2 regions of the Nocardia sp. NPDC020380 genome follow, and region 2 is predicted to be linked to the other one. Evidence: riboswitches for the same ligand, from Rfam matches in the RefSeq annotation. Region 2 holds a riboswitch; the other holds the start of a gene.
What was found. Region 2 has a riboswitch for glycine ahead of gcvP (aminomethyl-transferring glycine dehydrogenase). Riboswitches for the same ligand answer to the same signal wherever they lie in the genome.

Region 1: linked by a shared signal. The riboswitch ahead of gcvH (glycine cleavage system protein GcvH) and the one ahead of gcvP (aminomethyl-transferring glycine dehydrogenase) in region 2 are both predicted to bind glycine.

Annotation. Positions count from the first base shown of each region.
Region 1 is NZ_JBIRVQ010000002.1:718,728-722,131, reverse strand. It holds gene ACH438_RS07195 (CocE/NonD family hydrolase) at 1-1,296, shown strand, start outside; glycine riboswitch at 1,336-1,423, shown strand; gene gcvH (glycine cleavage system protein GcvH) at 1,582-1,998, shown strand; gene ACH438_RS07185 (DUF6307 family protein) at 2,010-2,156, opposite strand; gene ACH438_RS07180 (fatty acid desaturase family protein) at 2,370-3,404, shown strand, end outside.
Region 2 is NZ_JBIRVQ010000004.1:447,121-450,524, forward strand. It holds gene gcvP (aminomethyl-transferring glycine dehydrogenase) at 1-2,227, opposite strand, end outside; glycine riboswitch at 2,267-2,363, opposite strand; gene ACH438_RS12855 (MerR family transcriptional regulator) at 2,439-3,005, opposite strand; gene ACH438_RS12860 (bifunctional nuclease family protein) at 3,202-3,404, opposite strand, start outside.

The DNA of each region.
Region 1 (3,404 bases), on a different contig from region 2:
TACTTCGCCATGATCCAATGGCCGGTCGCCGCGGCGCAACCGCCGCATCTGAGCGCGATGTGCGTCTGGGAGGGCGCCGCCGACCGCTACCGCGATGCCACCTATCACGGCGGAATTCTGTCGACCTTCACCGATTCCTGGTATGCGAGAACGGTTTCGGGGTCGCAGTACGGCATCGGTGCGAAGGGCGATCGCAATCCCCACACCGGGCTGCTCGTCTGTGGTGACGAGACATTCACCGAGGACGAGCTGGCGCAGCGCCGGGTGGACCTCGGGCAGGTGGTCCGAGAGCACCGTTTCCTGGATGACTATTACCGCGACAATGCTCCCGACTGGTCCCGAATCACGGTGCCGCTGTTGTCCGCGGGGAACTGGGGTGGCATGGGACTGCACCTGCGCGGCAATACGCGGGGCCTCGAACTGGCTGCGTCGCAGGACAAATGGCTCGCCATGCACGAGGACGACCATCTGTCGCTGTTCTATGCCCGGTACGGCACGGACCTGCAGCGGCGGTTCTTCGGGCACTTCCTGAAGGGCGAGGACACCGGCTGGACCGAGCAGCCCCGTGTGCATCTGCGGACTCGGCATGCGGATGGCCATGTCGGCGAGCGCACCGGATCGGACTGGCCACTGCCCGAAACCGACTGGACCCGTTTATATCTCGATGCGCACGACGGCTCGCTGGGCGCGAAGCCATCGACCGGCGCATCGGTGACCTACACGGGCAAGGCCGGCCGAGTCTCCTTCAGCTACGTCACTCCGGTCGACCTGGAGTTCGCGGGGCCGGTCGCGGCCAAGCTGTTCATCGCCTCGTCCACCACCGACGCGGACCTGTTCCTCGTGGTGCGCGCCTTCGCACCCGATGGCAAGGAGATCGTCTATCGCGGTGCCAACGACCCGAATGTGCCCATCGCCCAGGGCTGGTTGCGGGCCTCGCATCGCGCGCTGGACCCGGAGCGATCCCGGCCGTACCTGCCGGTTCACCCGCACGAGCACGCCGAGCCGCTCGTTCCCGGCGTCATTCATGAGGTCGATGTCGAGATCCTGCCGACCAGCCTGTACCTGCCGGCCGGGTACACGCTGACGCTCGATATCCAAGGCCACGACTACATCCATCCCGGGGCGGTGCCGGAAGTGCTTCCGGATCACCCGATCCCGTTCACCGGCTCCGGTCTCTTCCTGCACGACGACCCGGACGATCGGCCCGCGGACATCTCCGCGGGCAGTCTCACCGTGCATACCGGCGAGAAGTACGCCTCGCATCTACTGCTTCCGGTACTGTTCCAAAAGCAGTGAAGATCGCCTACTGTTCCACACACAATTGAAGATCGCCGTCGACGTGCAGCGGGAGAGTCTCTTCGGAGACGCCGTAGGAGCAACACCCTCCCCGGGAATCTCTCAGGCCCAATACCGCAGTGCCGAGGCAACTCTGGAGAAAGACGCCGGTTCCGACCGGGTCTTACCGAAGGTGAACAGCGTGCTCGCGGGTGCGCCCAAACTCTCAGGTCACAGGACAGAGCGGGGAGGTGACCATGCCGAGGTCCGGTGCCCGCCGGACACTGTCGAACAGGGAGTCACCTCATGTCCGAACCTCGTACCGCCGCCGCGCTGCCCTACGATCTCAGCTACTCCGATGAGCACGAATGGGTTGCGCTGGAGCCGAATTCGGCGCTGCCGGACCATCCGGTCCGGATCGGGCTGACCACGGTCGCGGTCGCGGCGCTCGGCGATCTGGTGCATGTCGAGTTGCCGGCGGTCGGGTCGACGGTCATGGCCGGTGAGACCTGCGGTGAGGTCGAGTCCACCAAGGCCGTCTCCGATCTCTACGCGCCGGTGACCGGGCGGGTGACGATCGTGAATGCCGCCGTCGTCGAGGATCCGGCGCTGATCGGGACCGATCCGTACGGGGAGGGCTGGCTGTTCGCGGTGCAGCCGACCGCACTGGGCAAGCTGCTCAGCGCGGCCGAATATGCCGCTGTCACTGAGCAACCCGCCTAGCAGCGGCTGGATCAGCGGATCTTCTCGGGGATCGTGTCGAGGGCGCGCAGCACCTGCACGGCGAGTGCCGTCGCGGCCTTCTCATCCAGTTTCGAGTTCTCCCGCACGGCATCCCGCACGCGGATAACTCGAAGCTCGTAGGGCGTTTTCACTGCCATGTCGTGCCGCCTATCAGTAGTTGGGCATTCGTTCGGCCAGGTGGCAGCCTCAACTGGACCTACAGCGTAGACATACGTCGCTGACACCAGAAGCCTACAGCACCGGAATGCGGCGGTAGAATGGAGAATCCTCTCGTCCTGTGACGATTCAGCTGGGCACCAGTGTCGCGGCCGGCGATATCGGCATCGATATCCGAAAGTCAGGCGACCACCATGTCCACACTCGTCGCGTCCGCAGACGGCCCGTTGACCCTGAGCCCGGCCCAGCTCGAAGAGATCGGCCGGCAGCTGGACGGTCTGCGCACCCGCATCACCGCCGATCTGGGCCAACGGGATCGCGAGTACATCTACTCGATCATCAAGGCGCAGCGCAGTTTCGAGGTCGCGGGCCGCGGCCTGATGTACCTAGGTTTCCTGCCGCCGTGCTGGCTGGCCGGCGTGACCGCCCTCAGCCTGTCCAAGATCCTGGACAATATGGAGACCGGCCACAATGTCATGCACGGCCAATGGGATTGGATGCGCGAGCCCGGCCTGAATTCCCGAGTCTTCGAATGGGACCTGGTGTGCCCCGCCGACCAGTGGAAGCACTCCCACAACTACATCCACCACACCTACACCAATATCCGCGGCCGCGACCGCGACCTCGGCTACGGCTTCCTCCGCATAGACCCTGAGCAGCAATGGAATCCGTACTACCTGGGCAACCCTCTCTACGCCTTCCTCCTGATGATGCTCGTCGAATGGGGCGTGATGCTCCACGACCTGGAAGTCGAGAACATCATCCAGGGCAAACGCCGCTGGCCCGACCTCAAACGCCTCCTCACCGCCCAATGGCGCAAGGCCCGCCGCCAAGTAATCAAGGACTACCTGGCCTTCCCCCTACTGACGGGCCCCCTCTTCCTCCCCACCCTGGCAGGCAACGCCACCGCCAACATAGTCCGCAACATCTGGGCCTACTCGATCATCTTCTGCGGCCACTTCCCCTCCGGCGTACAAACTTTCACCGAGGAGGAAACCGCCAACGAGACTCAGGGCGAATGGTATGTCCGCCAAATGCTCGGTTCCTCGAACATCACCGGCAGCAAACTCTTCCACATCCTCTCCGGCAACCTCTCCCACCAAATAGAACACCACCTCTTCCCCGACCTCCCCGCCAACCGCTACCAAGAAATCGCCCCCGAAGTCCGCACCCTCTGCACCGAATACAACCTCCCCTACAACACCGGCCCCCTCCCCCGCCAAATCGCC
Region 2 (3,404 bases):
AGGTCTTGTGCAGGTTCAGATGGCTGACATCGCCGCCGAACCGGCCCGGGCGGGCAAGTCCGACAAGGGCGTTCAGGTTCGCGCCGTCCACGTACACCTGGCCGCCGGCATCGTGCACCAGCGCGCACAGCTCGGCCACCTCGTGCTCGTACACGCCGTGCGTGGACGGGTAGGTGATCATGATGCAGGCCAGCCGATCCGCGTGATCGGCGATCTTGGCGCGCAGATCGTCCAGATCGATATCGCCGTTGGGGCGGGTCTTCACGACCTCCACCCGCATGCCGACCATGGCGGCCGACGCGGCATTGGTGCCGTGCGCACTGGACGGGATCAGGCAGGTATCGCGGTGCGAATCACCACGATCCAGGTGGTAGCGGCGAATCGCCAGCAGGCCCGCGTACTCGCCCTGGCTACCGGCATTGGGCTGCAACGAGACCCGGTCATAGCCGGTCACCGCGGACAGCCAGCCCTCCAGATCCTCGATCAGCTTGATCAGGCCCGGCGCGTCCTCGACCGGCGCGTACGGGTGCACCCGATTGAAGCCCGGCCAGGTGATGGACTCCATCTCGGCCACGGCGTTCAGCTTCATGGTGCAGGAACCGAGCGGAATCATGCTGCGGTCCAGGGCGATATCCTTGTCCGACAGCGCGCGCAGGTAGCGCAGCATGGCGGTCTCGGTGCGGTACTTGGTGAACGCCGGCGCGGTCAGGAACTCCGAGGTGCGAACCTCGATGTGCGGGCGCTGCTTACCGTGGAAGAGCGCGCCCTCCGGGCCCACCGGGATCTCGGCGCCGAAGCAGTCCAGCACGTCGACCACATGGGTGTCGGTGGTGACCTCGTCGCAGGCGATGCTCACATGATCGGCATCGACCAGGCGCAGATTGATGCCGCGGCCCTTGGCCTTGGCCACAATGGCTTCCGCGCCACCGGGCACGTTCACCAGCACGGTGTCGAAGAAGGTCTGGTGCACGACCGCGTCACCGAGCCCGGCGGCCAGCCACTGCGCGTGCCCGTGCACCCGCCGCGCGAGCGACCGCAGCCCGTCCGCGCCGTGGTAGGAGGCGTACATGGCGGCCAGAATGGCCAGCAGCACCTGCGCGGTGCAGATGTTCGAGGTCGCCTTCTCGCGGCGAATATGCTGCTCACGGGTCTGCAGCGCGAGGCGGTAGGCGAGATTGCCGTCCGCGTCCACCGAGACGCCGACCAGGCGGCCGGGCAGCTGGCGCGCATGCGCCTCGCGCACCACGAGATATCCCGCGTGCGGGCCGCCGAAGCCGAGCGGCACGCCGAAACGCTGGGTGGTGCCGAAGCAGACGTCCGCGCCCTGCTCACCGGGCGGCGTGATCAGGGTCAGCGCAAGCAGATCCGCGCCGACCGCCACCAGCGCGCCGCGCTCGTGGGCGGCCGCGATGACCGGGGCCCAATCCACGAGCCGGCCGGAGGCGCCGGGCTGCTGCACCAGTACGCCGAAGAACTCGCCCTCGGGTAGTTCGCCGCCGGACAGATCCGCCTCGACGAGCTCGATGCCCATCGGCTCGGCCCGGGTGGCCAGCACCGTGCGCGTCTGCGGGAAGAGATCGGCGTCGATGAGCAGGCGCTGCGACTTGCTCTTGCGGTTGGCCCGCTGCAGCAGGGTCATGGCCTCGGCGGCGGCGGTGGCCTCGTCCAGCATGGACGCGTTGGCCACCTCCATGCCGGTCAGCTCGGCCACCATGGTCTGGAAGTTGAGCAGCGCCTCGAGCCGGCCCTGGCTGATCTCCGGCTGGTAGGGCGTGTACGCGGTGTACCAGGCGGGGTTCTCGACCAGGTTGCGCAGCAGCACCGGCGGAGTGTGGGTGTCGTAGTAGCCCAGCCCGATCATGGAGGTGGCCACGGTGTTCGAGTTCGCCAGTGCCGCAAGCTCGCTCAGCGCTTCATGCTCGGACAGCGCCGGCGGGAGCGCGGCCAGGCCGTTCTCCGCGACGGGGTCGAGAATGCCGGCGGGCACGGCGCGGGTGGCGAGCTCGTCCAGCGACTCGACGCCGACGGTGGCCAGGATGCGGTCCAGTTCGCCGCTGTCGGGGCCGATGTGGCGGTCGGCAAAGGATCGAGTCCAGATCACGGCTGCTCCAAAGGGGTGGGCGGGGTCGACCTCCGAGGTCGACTCGTTCGTCTGCCCTCCCCCTCTGTCTTTGGCGCCTGAGAGATTCAAGCCCCGGCCACGCTGTGGCCGTTGCCCTTTCACCATGGGCGGGTGGCCCGGAGCCACCGCTTTCCAGAGGCGTCGTAACTCCGCACGGTCCCTTGTGCCTGAGAGATTGACGGGGAGGTTTTGCTCCTTCGGCGCCCGGGTTTTCGGCCCAGGACTCTCCCGCACGGCTGCGACGCAACGCCAGTCTAATTCGACCCAGGTTACAGAAATGTTGCCTAGGTCGATTTCACACGAAAACGGCCTCTGGCTAGCCGGTCTTGCTCATCCGCGCCTTGCGGCGGAAGGAGAGTTCGTCCTCGGGACGGTCGGAAGCGGTGCCGCTCTCGGCCCGCTCGGCCGGGAAAGCGGCGATGGCACCGGTCAATTCGCGCATGGCCCCGCCGACGGCGATACCGAAGACGCCCTGTCCGCCCTGCAGTAAATCGACTACCTCCTCGGGTGAGGAGCATTCGTAGACGGTGGCGCCGTCGGAGAAGAGGGTGATGCCGGCCAGGTCCTCGACGCCGCGGCTGCGCAGGTGATCCACGGCGATGCGGATGTTCTGCAGCGAGATGCCGGCGTCGAGCAGCCGCTTGACGATCTTGAGGACCAGGATGTCCTTGAACGAGTAGAGCCGCTGGCTACCGGATCCGGTGGCGGAACGGATGGACGGCACGACCAGCCCGGTGCGGGCCCAGTAATCCAGCTGGCGGTAGGTGATGCCCGCCACTTGGCAGGCGCTGGGCACGCGGTAGCCGACCAGTTCGTCCGGCACCGTGTCGTCGGGGAACAGCCCTGGCTGCACCACATCCTGAGGTTGCGGTTGATCTCCCACTGACTACTCCCTTACTGCGTGCCTATCAGCGCTTGTCATCGACCTGGAGCGTGGCCTAACAGTCGAGGCTACTCTTCGATTGTCGCGGCAGTATCGGCACGTTCAAAGCTTGGCGGAGCGCGTGTTTCTCACCCTAAACCTGAGGTAGAGACACGGTTTTGTCACGCTGGGAGATCATCGCCAGGTCAGGAACTGGTCAGCTGTCCGTCGCCTTGAAGTCGTCGGGAGAAACAGACTCGAGGAACTCTTTGAACTTCTCGACTTCGTCCTCGCGCTCGTCCGGCATGACGAGGCCGGCTTCCTCCAGCACCGGCTCCTCGGCATAGATCGGACAACCCACGCGCAGAGCGATGGCCACCGAATCCGACGGTCGCGCGGAGATCCGCAGGTTGTTCTCGA